DNA from 3 places in the Chryseobacterium sp. GW823-FHT05E08 genome. Region 3 is predicted to be linked to each of the others. Evidence: riboswitches for the same ligand, from Rfam matches in the RefSeq annotation. Region 3 holds a riboswitch; each other region holds the start of a gene.
The links. A riboswitch is a leader RNA that binds a small molecule or an ion and turns the genes downstream of it on or off. The one in region 3 is predicted to bind S-adenosylmethionine.

Region 1: another riboswitch for S-adenosylmethionine. It lies ahead of AC1Q7L_RS09550 (SusC/RagA family TonB-linked outer membrane protein); the one in region 3 lies ahead of AC1Q7L_RS06810 (TonB-dependent receptor plug domain-containing protein).
Region 2: another riboswitch for S-adenosylmethionine. It lies ahead of AC1Q7L_RS10255 (alpha/beta fold hydrolase); the one in region 3 lies ahead of AC1Q7L_RS06810 (TonB-dependent receptor plug domain-containing protein).

Annotation. Positions count from the first base shown of each region.
Region 1 covers NZ_JBXAHY010000002.1:784,635-791,322, forward strand. The annotation lists gene fabD (ACP S-malonyltransferase) at 1-685, shown strand, start outside; gene AC1Q7L_RS09535 (GYDIA family GHMP kinase) at 701-1,606, shown strand; gene pckA (phosphoenolpyruvate carboxykinase (ATP)) at 1,734-3,353, shown strand; gene AC1Q7L_RS09545 (type II 3-dehydroquinate dehydratase) at 3,479-3,886, opposite strand; SAM riboswitch class I at 4,129-4,225, shown strand; gene AC1Q7L_RS09550 (SusC/RagA family TonB-linked outer membrane protein) at 4,309-6,688, shown strand, end outside.
Region 2 covers NZ_JBXAHY010000002.1:927,543-934,230, reverse strand. The annotation lists gene AC1Q7L_RS10260 (ACT domain-containing protein) at 1-1,248, opposite strand, end outside; gene AC1Q7L_RS10255 (alpha/beta fold hydrolase) at 1,252-2,190, opposite strand; SAM riboswitch class I at 2,256-2,363, opposite strand; gene AC1Q7L_RS10250 (MGH1-like glycoside hydrolase domain-containing protein) at 2,551-5,166, shown strand; gene AC1Q7L_RS10245 (T9SS type A sorting domain-containing protein) at 5,495-6,688, shown strand, end outside.
Region 3 covers NZ_JBXAHY010000002.1:192,896-199,583, reverse strand. The annotation lists gene AC1Q7L_RS06815 (alpha-amylase family glycosyl hydrolase) at 1-2,026, shown strand, start outside; SAM riboswitch class I at 2,170-2,276, shown strand; gene AC1Q7L_RS06810 (TonB-dependent receptor plug domain-containing protein) at 2,374-4,815, shown strand; gene AC1Q7L_RS06805 (APC family permease) at 5,075-6,376, shown strand.

The DNA.
Region 1 (6,688 bases), 590 kb from region 3:
TTTTATACATTCAGTAGCTGCGTTGAAAGCAGTGAACGGTCTTGGAGCCGAAATGGTTGCAGGACATTCTTTAGGAGAATTTTCAGCACTAGTTGCCAACGGAGTTTTATCTTTTGATGACGGTCTGAAATTAGTTTCTGAAAGAGCAAAAGCAATGCAGGACGCTTGCAACGCAAATCCAAGCTCAATGGCAGCAATTTTAGGATTAGAAGATGCTAAAGTTGAAGAAATCTGCGCGCAAATCAGCGGAATTGTTGTTCCTGCAAATTACAACTGTCCCGGACAATTGGTAATTTCTGGTGAAACGGCAGCTGTTGAAGAGGCTTGTATTAAACTGAAAGAAGCTGGAGCAAAAAGAGCTTTATTGTTACCTGTGAATGGTGCATTTCACTCTCCATTGATGCGACCTGCACAAGAGAGATTGGCAGCAGCAATCGAAAAGACAAAATTCAGAAACGCAACGATTCCAGTTTATCAGAATATCACAACGACAGCGGTGACAAACCCTGACGAGATCAAACAAAACTTGATTGCACAATTGACAGGCCCAGTAAAATGGACGCAGTCTGTTCAAAATATGATTAAAGACGGTGCAACTAACTTTATTGAAGTTGGACCAGGAAAAACGCTTCAAGGACTAATCAAGAAAATTGATGGTTCTGTAGACGTTGCTTCTGCAATTTAATCAAATAAAAAAATTATGGGCGAGATATTTTCACCGGGAAAGCTGATGCTTACTTCAGAATATTTCGCGATAGACGGAGCTCTTGTCTTAGCGGTACCCACCAAGTTAGGACAAGAGTTTTTCTTTGATGAAAATCCGGATGGGAAATCTTTGATCATCTGGGAAGCCTATCATCAAAACAAATTATGGTTAAAAGCTGTCATCGATTACGAAAATTGGCAAATATTAGAAACCAACATTACTTCTAGTGCTGAATTTATTCTAAAAACCTTAAAAAACGTTCAGAGTCTTTCTGAAACCAAATTCAAAAGCACACATTCTTATCATTTAAAAACAAATCTTCAGTTTCCTGCCGATTATGGTCTTGGAAGCAGTTCTACTTTGATGAATAATCTTGGTGAATGGGCTGAAATTGATCCTTTTCAATTAAATTCTATCAGTTTGGGTGGAAGCGGTTATGATATTGCCGTGGCAAAAGAGAAATCTGCCGTCCTTTTTCAAAGCAAGCCTGAGATTAAATATGAAAGGGTAAATTTTGATCCTTCTTTTAAAAATGAGCTTATTTTTATTCACCTAAATCAGAAGCAAGATAGTCGCGAGGGAATCAATTTTTACAAGTCAAAAATTAAGTCTCAAAAACTAGTCGATGAATTTTCGAATCTTACAAGAAATATTTTACTATGTAACGAATTGGAAAATTTTTCCGAACTAATGTTAGTTCATGAGCAAAAAATATCAGATTTTCTTGAAATTCCCACAGTTAAACAAAAGTTTTTCGCCGATTGCCCTTCATTTGTGAAAAGTTTGGGTGCTTGGGGTGGAGATTTTGTCATGAGTGCCAAATTTGATGGCTTTAAGGACTATTTTTGGGGAAAAGGTTTTACTACTGTTTTTGAATGGTCTGATATAATTAATTTGTAATCAGCGTTTTACAAAGTCCTATTTTTATTTGCCAATCTGACTTATATCATTATATTTAAACCACCTTTAACAATTAATTAATATTAATTTTGTTGAACCCAAAAAAGAAATAGAAAATATAAGTAAAATGAAACACGCTAAAATCATCCAAGATTTAGAAAAATTAGGGATTAAAGGAGACTATGAAATTCAATATAATCCTTCTTATGAAGAGTTATATCAAGCTGAAATTTCTCCTGAAAACCAAGGCTTTGAGAAAGCAGAGCTTACAGAATCTGGTGCGGTATCAGTAAAAACAGGAATTTTCACAGGTCGTTCTCCTAAAGATAGATACATTGTACAGGATGATGTTACAAAAGACACGATTTTCTGGGATGGTAAAGTTAATTTACCAACTTCTTCAGAAATTTTCCAGTCTTGTAAGGAATTAGTGTTGAACCAGCTTTCAACTTCTAAGAAAATTTATGTTGTAGATGCTTTCTGTGGAACGAATGCGGATACAAGACTTAAAGTAAGATTTATTGTAGAGGTTGCTTGGCAGGCGCATTTCGTTACGAATATGTTCATCCGTCCTTCTCATTACGAGTTAGAAAACTTCGGTGAGCCTGATTTCACAGTAATCAACGGATCTAAAACAACAAACCCGAACTGGGAAGCTCAAGGATTAAATTCTGAAAACTTCGTAATGTTCAACCTTACTGAAAAACTTCAAATTATTGGAGGTACTTGGTACGGTGGAGAAATGAAAAAAGGAATGTTTGCCATGATGAACTATTACCTTCCATTGAAAGGGATGGCTTCTATGCACTGTTCTGCAAACGTAGGTGAAGAAGGAGATGTTGCTCTTTTCTTCGGACTTTCTGGAACTGGAAAAACTACTTTGTCTGCAGATCCAAAAAGATATTTGATCGGTGACGACGAACATGGTTGGGATAACAATGGTGTATTTAACTACGAAGGTGGTTGTTACGCAAAAGTAATCGATCTTTCTGAAGAAAAAGAACCGGATATTTTCAGAGCAATCAAAAGAGATGCACTTCTTGAAAACGTTGTCGTAAACAACGGAATTTCTGATTATACAGACGGATCAATCACAGAAAACACGAGAGTTTCTTATCCGATTTATCATATTAATAAAATTGTTTTGCCTTCAAAAGCAGGTCACGCAAGCAAGATTGTTTATCTTTCTGCTGATGCGTTCGGAGTATTGCCTCCGGTTTCTGTTTTGGATGAAAACCAAGCTCAATACCACTTCCTTTGCGGTTATACTTCAAAATTAGCCGGAACTGAAAGAGGAATTACTGAACCTGAACCATCTTTCTCACCAGCATTTGGTGAAGCGTTCTTAACATTACATCCAACAATGTATTCAAAAACATTGATCGGAAAAATGAAAGAACATGGTGCAAAAGCTTACTTGGTAAACACAGGTTGGAATGGTACCGGAAAGAGAATTTCACTAAAAGATACAAGAGCAATTATTGATGCAATCATTGATGGATCTATCGAGAATGCTCCAAAAACTAGAATTCCAATTATGAATTTGGAGATTCCTACTGAATTACCAAACGTTTCTGAAGGTATTTTAGATCCTAGAAATACATACAGCGAAGTTACTGAGTGGGAAGAAAAAGCAAAAGATCTTGCTGCAAAATATATCAAAAACTTTGATCAGTATTGTAATACAGAAGAAGGGAAAAAGCTTATCGCTTCCGGACCTCAATTACAACAACAGACAACAAACTAAAAATAAAAATCCTCATCATTGCGTTGAGGATTTTTTTATATAATAATCACAGATTTTCACAGATCAACACAGATGTTTGCGTTATAGAATCTGTGCAAATTTGTGAAAATCTGTGGTTAATAAAATTATTTCAAACTCAAAATAGCCAATCGATATCCATCCATCCCAAAACCAGATAAAACCGCATCAGTATTTGCAGCCGTCACAGATTTCTGACGAAATTCTTCTCTTTTGTAAATATTACTAATGTGAACTTCCACTTTCTGCTTCTGAATATTCTTTAAACAGTCCGCTATGGCATAAGAATAATGCGTAAAAGCTCCCGGATTGATTACCAAAGCTTCAAAATCATCTTCTTGAAGTCTGTTAATTAACTCACCTTCAATATTTGATTGATAATATTGTATTTCATGAGAAGGAAATTCAGATTGTAAATTTTCCAAATAATCTTCCATAGAAACTGTTCCGTAAATTTCTGGTTCTCTTGTGCCTAAAAGATTCAAATTAGGACCATTGATGATTAAAACTTTCATTCTATAAAATTAATTTTTTTTTTCTATTAAGACTTAATTTTTTCATTTTAAGTGAAAATACTCTTTTACATTATTTTTAATGATATTTCTCATATTTAAAAATTTAACATTTTTTATAACTGTCTATTTTAGTGTTTTTTAAGCTTAAATTAACTTTATTTTCATAAAATTATAATTGAAAATTTTAAAGTCTACTTGTTTTGTAGACTATTTGTTTTTAGCTTTGCATTCATATTTCGATCGGCTTATAAAGAAAGATGGAGGGAACTGACCCTATGAAATCTTAACAACCTGCTCTTGGCAAGGTGTTACATTCAGCCTTTAAAGGAACAATAAGCATTTGGTTAATCGTATTTATCGATGCCCTTTGCTGACTTTTCTGCAAAGGGTAAATTTTTAATATTTGATAAATAAAATTGATTATGATTAGCAAAGGTTTAATTAATTCTAAAATTTGGATTCCACCTGTTGCTGTATTTTTCTTAGGAATTATCAGTGTACACGGTCAGGAAACAAAAAAAGATACACTTCGTGAGAAAGAAATAGATGAAGTGGTAGTTGTAGCTTACGGAAAAGCTAAAAAAACAAGTTATACAGGTTCTGTAGCAACGATTTCAAGTGAAAAGATCAACAACAGACCTGTTACCAATATTACAAAAGCTTTGGAAGGACAAGTTCCAGGGCTTCAAGCGGTAAGTTCTTCGGGACAGCCGGGGTCAACAGCTTCGATCAGAATTCGTGGAATCGGTTCGGTAAGTGCTTCAAGTAATCCATTATTTGTCGTTGACGGAATTCCTTTTGATGGAAATATCAATTCCATCAGTCCAAACGATATTGAATCGATCAGTGTTTTAAAAGATGCAACAGCAAGTTCATTATACGGTTCAAGAGGAGCGAACGGAATTATTATCATCACAACAAAATCCGGTAAAAAAGGAGAGGCTCGAGTGAATTTCAATATCAGTCAGGGTTTTTCTAGCAGAGCAGTTAAAGATTATGAACAGGTATCAACCGATCAATATTACGAATTGTATTGGGAGGCGCTGAGAAATGGATATAAATCAAGTCAGGTTTCTTCTCAACAGGCAGCACAAATGGCAACCGATAATTTGGTGAATGCTTTGGGAATTAATCCTTACGGAGCAGGTTATCCAAACCCAGTCGGAACAGACGGAAAGCTTTTAACAGGCGCAACCGCGTTATGGAATGACAACTGGAAAGATATTTTGCAAAGAACAGCTTCCAGAAGTCAGGTCGACTTAGATTTCAGTGGAGGAAATGAAAAAAGCAATTATTTTTTCTCGTTAGGATATTTAGATGATAAAGGAATTGCGATAGAATCTGGTTTCAAAAAATACAGTACGAGATTAAAAATCAATTCTGAAGTCAAAAAATGGTTGAATGTTGGAGCCAATTTAGCCTACACAAACAGTCTTCAGGAAGCACCGCCATCATCAGATTCAAGAACGGATAACGTGATCAATGCAGCGAGAGTGATTCCGTCTTTCTATCCGTATTATGAAAGAAATGCAGATGGAAGTTATAAGCTGGATTCCAACGGAAATTATATTTACGACTTCGGAAAATACAGACCAACAAGTGCTTTGCAGAATGAAAATGCAGCCGCAACGCTGCCTTTAGATAAAAACGAAAACAGAGAAGATAACTTTTCAGGAAAAGGTTTTGCAGAATTTACTTTCTTGCCGGAGCTGAAATTCAGAACAAGTTTCTCTGTTGATTTAGTGAATTACAATGGTCATTATTACACCAATCCATTATTAGGAGAAGGTGCGGAAATTGGAGGTTCAGTGACGAAAACCAACTCGAGAACGCTTTCTTATACGACGAGTAATATTTTGACTTACGATAAAAAATTCGGACAGCATCACATTAATATTTTAGGTGGACAGGAATTTTATCATTATGAATATCAGACGATTTCAGGAAGCAGAAGTCAATTTTCACTTCCGTATTATTATGAACCGGATGCTGCTGCGTTGTTAGGTGGTTTTAGTGGAAGCAGTGATAAATTAGGATTATTGAGTTTCTTAGGAAAAGCAGAATATGATTATCAGAATAAATATTTCCTTTCAGGATCAGTAAGATCGGACGGGTCTTCAAGATTCTCTCCCGAAAACAGATGGGGTACATTCTGGTCAGTCGGTGGTTCATGGAAAGCATCCAACGAAACTTTTATTAAAGACTTAAATCTCTTCAACCAGTTAACGCTTCGTGCAAGTTACGGTGGACAAGGAAATGATAAATTAAGTACTTATTATGCTTACCAAAGCTTGTATACTTTTTACAATAATTTAGGTGAAGGAGGAACGGTTGCAAGTAAATTACCAACTCCCGATTTGAAATGGGAAACCAATCTTAACTTAAATGTAGGTTTGGAATTTGCGATTTTAAAAAACAGAATTAAAGGTAATGTAGAGTATTTCCAACGTCAAAGTAAGGATCTTTTATTTGGAATGCCTTTGGCACCGTCACTTGGTTTTACTGATTATCAGGCGAATATTGGGGAATTAAAAAATACAGGTTTTGAGTTTTCATTGTTCACAACACCCATTAAAACAAGCGATTTTGAATGGAATGTTGATGTGAATTTAAGTACTTTAAAAAATGAAATCACGAAACTTCCAAAAGGTTCAATTGTAAGCGGAACAAAACTGTTACAGGTGGGAGGATCAATTTACGATTTCTTCATTCCGGAATGGGTTGGGGTAGATCCTAACAACGGAAATCCACTTTGGAAAACAATTACAACCGATGCCAATGGAAATACCGTGGAAGGAACAA
Region 2 (6,688 bases), 730 kb from region 3:
CAATTCATCCAATTTGGATAGAAATTCCGGTTTTGAAACGGAAAGTAAATTTTCAGGTACCAAATTTTGAACATTGATGTCATCGAATTCATTAATTAAGTCAAGTTCTCTCGCCAAAATCAATAATTTTCTCGCAACATCGTTTCCTGACAAATCTTCTCTTGGATCCGGTTCTGTAAATCCTTTTTCTAGGGCTTCATTGATGATTGTTGAAAATTTATCATTTCTTAAAGAAAAATTGTTGAAAACATAACTCAATGTTCCAGAGAACACTCCTTTAATTCTAGTAATATTTTCTCCTGAAAGGTGTAAAAGTTTTATGGTATCAATTAACGGCAAACCTGCACCAACATTGGTTTCGTATAAATAACGTCTGTTATTTTTGTTCAACGTATATCTTAGTTTACGATATTCTTCGATCGGAAGTGTATTGAAAATTTTATTGGAAGAAACCAAGTCAAATCCATTTTCTGCCAATGCATGATAGTTATGAACAAAATCTTTGCTTGCCGTGTTATCAACAACGATCAGGTTTTCTAACTGATTTTCTTTTGAGAATTTAATTAATTCCTGAACATCTGATGGGCTTTCTGCAGCTAAAACCTCATCGCTCCAATTACTATCAAAACCTGTTTTATTGAAGGCAATTTTTCTTGAATTTGCAACCGCTACCACTTTAAGATCAATCTTTTTACGTCTTCTGATTTCTTCTGACGACTGTAAAACCTGCTCTATCAAAGTCTTACCAACGTTTCCGTGACCGATAATTGCTAAATGAACCGTTTTTGGTTTTTTAGAGGTCTCAGATTCGATGATATTTTTTGCTTTTTCGTCTTGCGAAGACGTTACCACGATATTGATACGCTTTTCGCTTCCTACTTGATTTAAAAGCAATGGAAAAACGTTGTTTCTAGCTAATTCAGCCAACACTTTATTTAAATCTTCTGCAACAAAACCTATTACAGAAACATTATTTATACTGTAAATCTGGGAAACTTTTCCCGATTTTCTTTCTGCTTCAAACTCGTCAATCAGACAATTTACCGCTTTTTCGGAATCAGCTTCCTGAACCAAAATTGATAATCCGTTTTCAATTGCCTGTTGAGAAATTACCCCAACACTTATTCTCGCTAAAGTAAGCGCTTTAAAAATTCGTCCGTCAATCCCGATTTCACCTAAGAAATCCTCCCCTTCAAATTTGATGATTGATCTGTTTTTTAAAAATTTTATTTCGTTAGCATTTTTCATCGTCTATAAAATATTTTTAATGATGTTATTTAATTGTTCGTATTCCATTAAGAAGGCATCGTGCCCATGAATTGATTTGATCTCGTGATAGAAAACATTTTCCTTTTTTTCTTTAAGCTTTTCAAAGCACATTCGGATCTCGGAAGCAGGAAAGAATAAGTCTGTATCAACGGAGATCATGTGCATTCGCGCCTCGATTTTTTCCAGTTGAGCTTCTTCTGCGTTAATGTTCATTAATAAATGGTTCATCAGTTTATATGATTCTAAACTAAACCTTTCGTTTAATGAATTTCCGTGATAAACAAGCCAATCTTCCGATTCTAAAAGCTGTTTTTCCGGATTGTATTTGTTTTGAAATCTATCGTTTAAAGATTGTGGTGTTCTATAACACAACATCGCATGAATTCTGGCTTTTTGCAGTGGTTTATCATTTCCATTTAATAAAAATTTCTGAACCAGACATTGTGCATGAAGCCAATCATGAGTTTTGTAATCGCAGGCAATAGGAATGAAAATTTCGGCAAGCTGTGGGTTTTTCACCAACATTTCCCAGCCAATTCCTCCTCCTAAAGAACCTCCAATAATGGCGTACAAGTTTTTTATATTAAGCTTTTCAAGGCCTTTTAAAAAGATATTGGCAATATCTGAAGGCGTGAAATCTTCATATTCATCAATTAAAAAATTATCATAGCCGTTTCCGGGAATATTGAAACACAGAACTGTGTATTTATTTGTATCAATAACCTGATTTTCACCAATCAGCTTTTTCCACCACCCCTTTTCTCCTGAAACATCTGAATTTCCGGTTAAGGCATGATTAACTAAAATGATAGGTGCTGAAAACAGGTCTTTCCCGAAAAGCTGGTAGCTCAACGGGATATTGTATTCCTTATTGGAATTTGTCTGATACGAAAGATTAATATAGTTTAGTTCTGTTTTCAATTCTATTATACTTTTTGATAATACAATTTGAAAATGCCATTAGAAATGGCTGAAAGAACTTCAGTAAGTTATCTGTCCAAAATTATATTTGGTAGAACGTAGCACCTTCTTCGCTTGCGCAAAGGGTTGCTAAGGTTTCACAGGGTCTATCCCTCAACCTTTCTTGATAACATTTTCAATATGTGAATGATCGAATGCTGCAAAGATAAAACATTTATTTTAAAAATTTATAAAAATTTAATTTAATCTCGAAAAGCCTTTAAACAAAAGAGCTTCAGGGATATGTTACGTTTTATTCAGATTCCAAATGTTGGAATTATTTTTCAAAAAACTTACCTTCGTAATGAAAAGTGATGAAATATGAGTGTTGAAAAACAAAGACTACAAGATAAAGACTGGAAAAAATGGGGACCGTATGTAAGCAACCGACAATGGGGAAATGTGCGTGAAGACTACAGTCCGGACGGTAATGCGTGGGGATCTACAAGTCATGATAAAGCGGAAAGTTATGCTTACAGGTGGGCAGAAGAAGGCATCGCCGGAATCTCGGATCCGAAGCAGCTTTTATGTTTTGCCCTTTCTTTCTGGAACAAAAAAGATAAAATGGTAAAAGAGCGATTTTTCGGGTTGAGCAATCATCAGGGAAATCATGGCGAAGACCTCAAAGAACTCTTTTATTACTTAGATAACACACCTACTCATAGCTATATGAAGATGGTGTACAAATATCCTATTAACGAATTTCCGTACGACCAAATTATTGCCGAGAACGGAAGACGAAGCAAAAAAGAACCCGAATACGAGCTTTTTGATACTGGAATTTTCAACAATGACGAGTACTTCGATATTTTCATTGAATATTGTAAAGCTGAGCATAATGATATTTTAGTAAGAGTAACAGTTGCCAACAGAAGTCAGAAAGAGGCTCCTATATTGGTTGCTCCGACCGTATGGTTCAGAAATAACTGGAAATGGGGATACAACGTTTACAAAGGTCAGCTGAATGCTTCTTCGGAAAACTGTATCGATATTAATCACGACAGTATTTCCATTAAAAAATTCTATTCGAGAAAGAATAATTCCAACAGTGTTTTCTGTGAAAATGAGACGAATGCTCCCAAATTATACGGAACGCTTTATTCAGGAAATACCTATTTTAAAGACGGAATTAATGATCACATCATCTACGGAAGCAACACTGTAAATCCTGAAAAACAGGGAACAAAAGCTTCTTTTTTAATTGATGAAATGATTGGAGTGGGAGAATCAAAAACGTTTGATTTCAGACTTTCTCCGAATGAAACAGATGAACCATTTAATCACTTTGATGAAATTTTTAATGCAAGAATTTCTGAAGCTGATGAATATTATAACGAAATTCAACATGATGTAAGCAGTGAGGACGAAAAAAATGTGCAAAGACAAGCCTTCGCAGGGTTACTTTGGAACAAACAGTTTTATCATTACAATGTTGGAAAATGGTTAAAAGGTGATCCCAATTTTGAAGCTCCGAGAGATTTCAACAATTATGTAAGAAATACGGAGTGGAATCACATGCACAACAAAGACATCATTTCGATGCCCGACAAGTGGGAATATCCCTGGTATGCAACTTGGGATCTGGCTTTCCACTGTGTCCCTTTTGCTATAATTGATGCCGAATTTGCCAAAAACCAACTTCTTTTATTAACCAAAGAATGGTACATGCATCCCAACGGGCAACTTCCGGCTTATGAATGGAATTTGAGTGATGTAAATCCGCCTGTTCATGCATGGTCTTGTTTCCGAGTTTTTAAAATCGATGAAAAAACAAATGGAAAACCGGATCTTTTATTTTTAGAAAAAGTTTTTCAAAAACTGCTTCTTAATTTCACCTGGTGGGTGAATAGAAAAGATAAAAGCGGGAATAATATTTTCGGTGGAGGTTTCTTAGGTCTTGATAACATTGGTGCTTTTGACCGGAATATGGAGTTGAAGGACGGTCAACACCTCGAACAAGCAGACGGAACAAGCTGGATGGCGATGTACGCTCTGAATATGATGAGAATGGCAATGGAGCTGGCTCAATATTATCAGGTTTATGAAGATATGGCCATCAAATTCTTTGAACATTATCTTTATATCGCTGAAGCCATGGAAAACATGGGAGATGGCAAAGAAGGCTTGTGGAACGAAGAAGACGGGTTTTTCTATGATGTTTTACAGCTAGGAAACGGCGAAAGTGTTTCTTTACGCTTGAGAAGTATTGTTGGATTAATTCCATTGTTTGCGGTAGAAGTTATTGATCATCATTTGCTTGATAAAATGCCAAATTTCACCACAAGAATGGAATGGATTTTAAAAAACAAACCTGAACTAACGAAATTGGTTTCTCATTGGGAAGAGGAAGGACACGGGAGAAAACACTTGATGAGTATTCTCCGTAAAAACAGACTCTCAAAAGTATTGACAAGAATGCTTGACGAAAAGGAATTTTTGAGTTCTTACGGAATCCGTGCAATGTCTAAAGTTTATGAAGAAAATCCGTTTGTATTCTCTGTTCATGGAAGAGAAAATATGGTTTATTATACTCCCGCAGAAAGTGACAGCAGAATGTTTGGAGGAAATAGCAATTGGAGAGGTCCGATTTGGTTTCCCATCAACTTTTTGATTGTTGAAAGTTTGCAACGCTTCCATTTTTATTATGGGAACAGCTTAAAAGTAGAGTTACCAACCGGAAGCGGAGATAAAAGAAATCTTGATGAAGTTGCCCAAAATATCAGTGGAAGATTGTGTTCTATTTTCTTAAAAGATGAAAATGGAGAACGAGCTTTTAACGGCGGAAATGCTAAGTTTAATTACGATGTCAACTTTAAAGATTACATTACTTTCTTTGAATATTTCCATGGAGATAATGGTCGCGGAGTTGGTGCATCACATCAAACAGGATGGACGGCCACAGTCGCAAAACTGATGAAACCTAGAATGACAATATAATGTAAAGCCTCTTTTTAAGGGGCTTTTTTGATACACATAATTCATCGATTTATATCTAAATAATAGAGCCGCGAGATATTGATAATTTATTTATATTTGCATCAAGAAAACACAAATAAATGAACACAAATTTTTCACCTGTGTTCCTAATATACTTATTAGGAATCCATAAACAGACCTTAAAGCAATCTGTTCTCTATCTTAATTTTACGTCAATAAAATCTCACTTACAAGCTATTATTTCTGATAAAATGTTATCGGAACGTATTTTCTTTATTGCTTAAAATTCAGAAATATCTAAAATTTAAAAACACAATAAAATCATATAATGAAAACAAAATTATTTTATACTCTCCCTTTTCTATTGACTAGCTTGGGAATGAATGCTCAAAGTTTGGATTTGGATGGAAATTTTAAAGCAAAACTAGTTGCTTCTTCATCCGGAAATACCATAGCAAAGAATCTTAACGGAAATTATTTCGCAGTTGATGCAAATGCAGATGGAGATATTAGTAAAGATGAAGCTGAAAAAGTAAGTGAACTGAATTTATCAAATTCTAATATATATGGGCTTGGTGGAATATTTCAATTCAGAAATCTTGTAAAACTTGACTGCTCTAACAATACTATTCAAAGATTAGAACTACAAGGGCTTGAAAGTCTGCAGACAATTATTGCCAACAATAATAACATCTCTGGTGCTTATTTTCAATATTCACCAAACATAAAGAATATTAATTTAGCTAATAACAGCCTTATCTATATCAACGTATCGAATTTACCTAATCTTATTACCGTTAATTTATCCGGAAATCAGCTTTCAGGTTTATCTTTTATTGATGCGCATTCAAATAATATTCAAACACTTAATGTTTCAAACAATCCTGCTTTAACGGAAGTTTTAAAAGACAGTTCTGATATTTTGCCATCCACAGGAAGTATTTCACAAACCATCAGTACAATACCCTATCTTGATCCGGCTTTTAAAGCAGCATTACTTTACTCATCCTCATCTAATATGGTTGCAAAAAATCTTAGCAATCAATATTTTAAAATTGATGCAAACGGAGATGGTATTTTACAATTGTCTGAGCTTTCTCAAATTAGAGAATTGGATTTGAATGAATCATTTCCTATTACTCCTACATCTTTAAGCTCCATCAATACTTATGGAATGATTAATTTGAAAAAAATTAAATGTGATGGTGGCGGGTTAGAAAATATGGGGCAAACACAATTCTATTATTGGGGCAGCTTATATGATGTAGATTTAAAAGGCTCTCCAAATCTAGAAACGATAGCTTTTAATAATCATCCTTTAAGAGGAATTGATGTAAGCAATATGGCCAACTTAACTAGCCTAGAAATGAGCATTGAAAATAATTCTTTTATACTGACTAGCTTACCCGAACAAGGAACGAGGTTAAAATATTTAAACGGGGAAAACTGTACATCACTTATAAATATTGATTTGAGTTTTCAAAGTGCTTTAGAAATGGTTAATCTGAAAAATTGCATTTCT
Region 3 (6,688 bases):
GGCTGTGAATGATGCTTATTTAATGAAAAGAGATACCACAAATCCTGATCTTTATTGGATCGAATTAACGGGTATCACGCCTTCTCAACTATATACTTTCCAATACAGAACCAACGATCTTAGAAAAGTAGCAGATCCTTTTTCTCCACAAATATTGTCTTCTTATGATGATCAGTGGATCTCGGCTACAACTTACCCGAATTTACCTCTGTTTCCTGCAGGACAGGGCTTTGAGGTTTCTATGTTTAAAACAGGACAGACTCCTTACAACTGGCAGACTACAAGTTACCAGAGACCCAACAAAGAGGATCTTGTTGTTTATGAATTGTTATTGAGAGACTTTACACAGGAAAAAAACTGGCAGTCATTAATCAATAAAATTACTTATCTAAAAAATTTAAAGATCAATGCGATTGAATTGATGCCAATTATGGAGTTTGAGGGCAATCTTTCTTGGGGATACAATACGTCATTCCATTATGCATTAGATAAAGCGTACGGAACACCGGAAAAATTCAAAGAATTTGTTGATTTGTGCCATTACAACGGGATTGCTGTGATTTTGGATGTAGCTTTAAATCATGCAACAGGACGTTCTCCGTTGGTAAGACTTTGGAATATTGATCCTGATGGAGACGGTTACGGTGATGTAGCTCCAAATAACCCATATTTTAATACAGTTCCGAAACATTCGTACAATGTTTTCAATGATTTTAACCATACAAGTCCGTCAACTAAATATTACGTTGAAAGAACGCTTCAACAATGGTTAACAGAATATCATATCGATGGTTTCCGTTGGGATCTTACAAAAGGTTTCACGCAAAGCTGTTCTGAAAATGATGAAACCTGTACCAATGCTTATCAGCAGGACAGGGTAGACATCATGAAATATTATGCTGATAAACAGTGGGCAATTGATCCAAATTCTTATATGATTTTCGAACATTTAGGAACTGATGCAGAAGAACAGCAATGGGCAAATTACAGAGTTGCAGAAGGAAAGGGTGTAATGCTTTGGAATAATCAAAATGGCGCGTACAATCAAAATACGATGGGCTACAAAGAAAACAGCAACTTTGACAGAATGAATCACACGCTTCATGGTTTCACCAATATGCACGCAGTTGGGTATGGAGAAAGCCATGATGAAGAAAGATTAATGTTTAAAAATATTTCTTACGGAGCTGTAAACGGAGCGTACGATGTTAAAAATCTAAACACAGCGTTGAATAGAATGAAAACTTTCGGAGCAACATTCTTCACAATTCCCGGCCCGAAAATGATCTGGCAATTTGGTGAATTGGGTTATGAATTCAGCATCAACAGATGTGGAGACGGATCTATCAACAATGGTTGCCGAACAGATGAGAAGCCAATTGCTTTTTCTTTAGGATATGACACTAATGCGAACAGAAAGGCAGTTTATGATACTTGGGCTCAGATCATTAATCTTAGAAGTTTGTATCCGGTATTTAAATCAAAAACATATTCTGTAGAATCAAATAATCTTACCAATGATCCTAATGGATTAATTACCAGAATTTACGTGTACGATAATACGGCAAGTACTGTTCAGAATGTTGTCGTTATAGCCAATTACGATACCTCTGCAAAAGATGTTGTGCCTTACTTCCCGTACGCAGGACAGTGGAAAAATTTACTGGATAACACAGTATCAGTAGTTTCTTCTACAACGGCTCCAATTAATCTTCAGCCGGGAGAATTTAGAATTTTCGGAAACTACACAGGAACTTTATCTACAATTGATGCTAACGCTGAAAATAAATTATCACTTCAAATTGCGGACAATCCTGTTAAAAACGGTTTAGCGAAATTAATTTATCATAAAGCCAAAAACGGCGAAATTATAATTTATGACATGAGCGGTAAAAAAATGGATTCCATTAAGCTTAAAAATGAGTCAGGAACTTATGAATTAAAAGCTAATTATCCTGCCGGAACCTATCTGGTTCATTTAAAATCTGAAACCGGAGTTGCTATCCAGAAGATGATTATTAAATAAGACAAACATAATGTATAATTAAACAAAGAGAGGTAATGAAAATTGCCTCTCTTTTTCATTTACACTAAAATTCACTTTTGACCCTTCACCTTTAAAAATTCACAATTTTTGCCAATTAAAATTATTAGTCTACCTTTGCAGTAGATTTATCAAGAAAGGTGGAGGGATTTGGCCCTGTGAAACCTTAGCAACCGGCACGTTTTCAATGTGTAAAGGTGCTAATTCCAACCCGATTGGGGGAAGATAAGTGAAGTCAATATTCTCAATATTCATTCCATTTCTTGACAATCTTTGTTGGCGGATTTTTGTCCGTCCGGGTTTATTATTAATTTTGCAAAAAACAAAAGATGAAGAAACTAAGCATATCTGTATTATTGCTTGGAGCGGTTTTCGTATCGGCTCAGGAACTTGAAAAAGAAAAACAAATCGAAGACGTAATAATCGTCGGAAACCGAAATGCTAAAAGAACAAAATTGGAAACACCTGTTCCGGTAGATGTTATCAATATTGAAAAAATACAAAAATCTGCACCTCAAACAACGGTTCAGGATCTATTAAATTATGTAATTCCCTCTTTTAATGCGGTGAGACAGTCTGCTTCTGATGGAACAGAACATATTGATCCTATGACATTAAGAGGAATGGGACCCGATCAGGTTCTAGTTTTAGTGAATGGAAAAAGAAGACACACAACATCATTAGTTAACTATCAAAATACAGTCGGAAACGGCTCTGTTGGGACAGATTTAAGCACAATTCCTGTGATTGCGATCGACAGAATTGAGGTTTTAAGAGACGGAGCAGCAGCACAATATGGTTCTGATGCCATTGCAGGCGTTATTAATATTATTCTTAAAAAAGATATAGGTGCTTCTGCAAGTTTAAACTACGGATTATCAGGTAGAAATGATGGTGAAACCTATCAGGGAGCAGTCAATTACGGAACTTCTTTAGGAAAAGATAAAAGTTATATCAATTTGTCGTTACAGCTAAGTCAAAGAGGAAAAACGACGAGAACACAGAATCATAAATTAGATATTTTTGGAGATAATTTTGCATATGAATTTGCTCCAAACCCAATTATTGCAGAACAAAATGATGATGCGGAGATTAGTAAAAGAGGCTTAACCAGAGATGATTTCAATTTCCAAATCGGTGATGCTCAAATAAAACAGGCTCAGTTATTTTTCAATGCAGAATATCCTTTTAATGACCATTTTAAACTCTATACTTTTGGAGGATTCAGTTTAAAAGAAGGTGAAGGTTTTGGTTTTAGAAGACTTCCGAGCGAAACTTCAAATATTGTTTCTTCAATTTATCCGAATGGTTTTCAGGCTAATCTGAAATCTCAGGTGTACGATCTTTCTTATGCTGTAGGAACGAAATACAATGTAAACGATTGGCTTTTTGATCTGAGTAATACTTTCGGAAGCAATACATTCAATTATAATGTTAACAACACTAATAATGCTTCTTTAGGTGCGAAATCTCCGACAAGTTTTTATGCAGGAGCGCATAGCTTTCTCCAAAATACCATTAACCTTGATGTTTCTAAGAACTTAAACAATTTCAATGTTGCTTTCGGAGGAGAATTCAGGTTTGAGCAATATCAAATCAAGGCCGGAGATGAGGCATCTTACGCAACCTATGATATTAATGGAAATATTGCAACGCCGGGATCTACAGTAGTTGGAAATGGTGGATCACAGTCTTTTATGGGCTTTTCTCCTGATAATGCATTGAAAAAATCAAGACATTCTACGGCTGTTTATGCAGATGTTTCTTATGATTTAGATAAAAAATTAAATATCGATGCTGCCGCAAGATTTGAAAATTATTCTGACTTCGGAAATACTTTGAATGGAAAATTGGCTGTGAGATATGAATTTGTAAAAAATTACGCGATTCGTGGAGCGGTGGGAACGGGTTTTAGAGCGCCATCTTTGCAACAACAATATTTTAATAACTCGTATGCAGATATTTCAACTTCCGGAATCGGAATTGTAAGAAAAGGAATATTCACGACAGACAGTAAAGCGGCTGAGGTTCTTGGTTTTGATAAATTAAAACAGGAAACTTCTGTCAATGCAAGTCTTGGGTTTACTTTAAAACCTGCCAAAGGACTTTTCATCACATTGGACGGATATTGGATTGGAGTAAAAGACAGAATTGTTATCACGAGCAACATCACGGACGAAAGATTGTCAGATCCTGAATTGGTCGGCGAAAATAATATCGCAGAAAGCGGAAGATTCTTCGCCAACGCAATTGATACCGAAACAAAAGGGGTTGATTTGGTTGTTTCTTACGACTGGAAATTAGCAGGTGGGAATTTAAACATCAATTTAGCAGGAAATTACACAGAAACAAAGATCACAGACTTTCATTTCCCTCAGAATTTAGGAACGCCTCAAAACGAATTTTTTGGACCGGATCAAATCAATATTATTGAAACCCTTTCTCCCAAAGCAAAAGCGACACTAGGTTTGAATTATGGGATTGGTAAATTCAATTTCTTAGTGAGAAATACGTATTTTGGTAAGGTCATCAGAGACGGTTATCCTTTCGGTGGTGTTCAGGAATTTGCTCCTAAAATTGTTACAGACGTAAGCGTTGGCTATGATATAACTAAAAATGTAAACCTTACGATTGGAGCCAACAATTTATTAGATGTTTTCCCTGATCTGCAGATCTACGAGAATTCTTATTACGGAGTTTTCAAATACGCGCCGGTTCAAATGGGAACATTGGGAAGTTATTTCTTCGGAAGAGTTAACTTTAATTTTTAATTGAATAAATTTAAGATCTAATTTTAACCACAAAAGCTTCTTGACACTTTAGAGCACTTTAGTTTAAAAAAGCTTATTACTTCGAAAATAAAAAGTTCACATAAGAAGAAAATCAAAGATTTTCAAAAACTAATGTGTTCTTCTTTGTAATAAAATTTTAACTTCAAATAACTTAAGTGCTTAATTCTTTTGTGGTTAAATTTTTAATTAGTTTAAACTGCCCAATTATTTAAATATAAAATCTAGCATATATATAAAAATGAGCACTACTTCACATCAAATAGGCTGGAAAACAGCAGTCGCCATCGTTGTATCCAATATGATTGGGACGGGGATTTTCACAACCTTAGGGTTTCAGCTGGTAGATGTTACTAATACCTACAGCATTTTTCTGCTTTGGATGATTGGTGGAGTTTTGGCTCTATTTGGAGCATTTTGTTATGCCGAATTGGGTTCTCATTTTAAAGGAAACGGAGGTGATTTCATTTATCTGAAAGAAATTTATCATCCGCTTTTGGGTTATTTAGTAAGCTGGATTTCTTTGATTATCGGGTTTTCTTCACCCGTTGCACTAGCGGCTTTGGCGATGTCGCAATATCTTTCTGCTTTTGATTTCACTTTTGGAACTTGGTTTTCGATTGTTGTCATCTTTTTGGTGGCGTTGTCTTTATCATTTAGTTTAAAAGCTTCGAGCAGATTTCACAATTTTTTTACATTTATTAAAGTCGCTTTTATCGTTGTCCTGATTATTTTGGGTGTTGTCCTTTCAGAACCTCAAATTGGAAATAGTCTAAGTTTCACCGACAGTTGGAAAGACGAAATGATGCTTCCCGCATTCGCAACCTCGTTGGTTTTTGTAACCTATTCTTACACAGGCTGGAACTCTGCATCTTACATTGCAGGAGAAATTAAAAATGTTCAAAAAAATCTTCCCAAAGCATTGATTGTAGGAACCGTTTTCGTGACGGTTTGCTATATTTTGATCAATTATATTATGCTGAAACATGCGCCGATCCATCAATTGGCAGGAAAAGAAGATGTAATGAGGGAGGCTGCCAATAATATGCTCGGTCATTCTTTTGGAAAAATAGTGAATGTCTTTATTGCTTTACAATTGGTCGCAACAATCAGTGGATATTTGTGGGTTGGTTCCAGATTAACACAGGCTTTTGCTAAAGAAAATAAGTTATGGAAATCTTTATCGGTTAATAATAAAAAAGGAATTCCGGTTCGAGCTATTTTTGCGCATGCGGTTATCGCCACTTTGATTATTCTGACAGGAAGTTTTAAAGAAATTTTTGTGTACACCTCATTTATTCTTCAACTGTTTGCAACGTTGGCTATTTCTACGGTTTTCTTTCTTAAAAAAAGTCAGCGAAAAATATTTAAATCTAATATTTTTTATGTCTTTCCAACTGTTTTCATGTTGTTCAGTGTCTATATTTTATATTTTACGTTTGTTCATAACCCTAAAGAAAGTCTCATCGGATTAGGAATTGTAGCGTTGGGAATTATTTTGTATTTGATTGATAAAAAGCTTTCTAAGAGTATTCCTGAATAAGGTTTAAAGGTTTAAATCGACCTAGGAAAATGGAGCGTTAAAAAAATAAAACCTGTGAACGTTAAGAAAATTCTACTGTTTGAGTGCGGGACAAATACTGAAATAAAACAACAAGAGTAAATCCGCACGAGTTTTAGAATTTTTAGAGAACAGAATTTATTTTTAGCGGAAGTTTCCAGTCTTGAACTTTTCGTTCTTTTGTTTCAAGACAAAAGGACTTAAATAAAAATCTAGATCTTATTTTAAAATCAAATCGATATAATATTAATTGATAGACAAAATAATACATATCAAATAGTTACAGTTTATCCA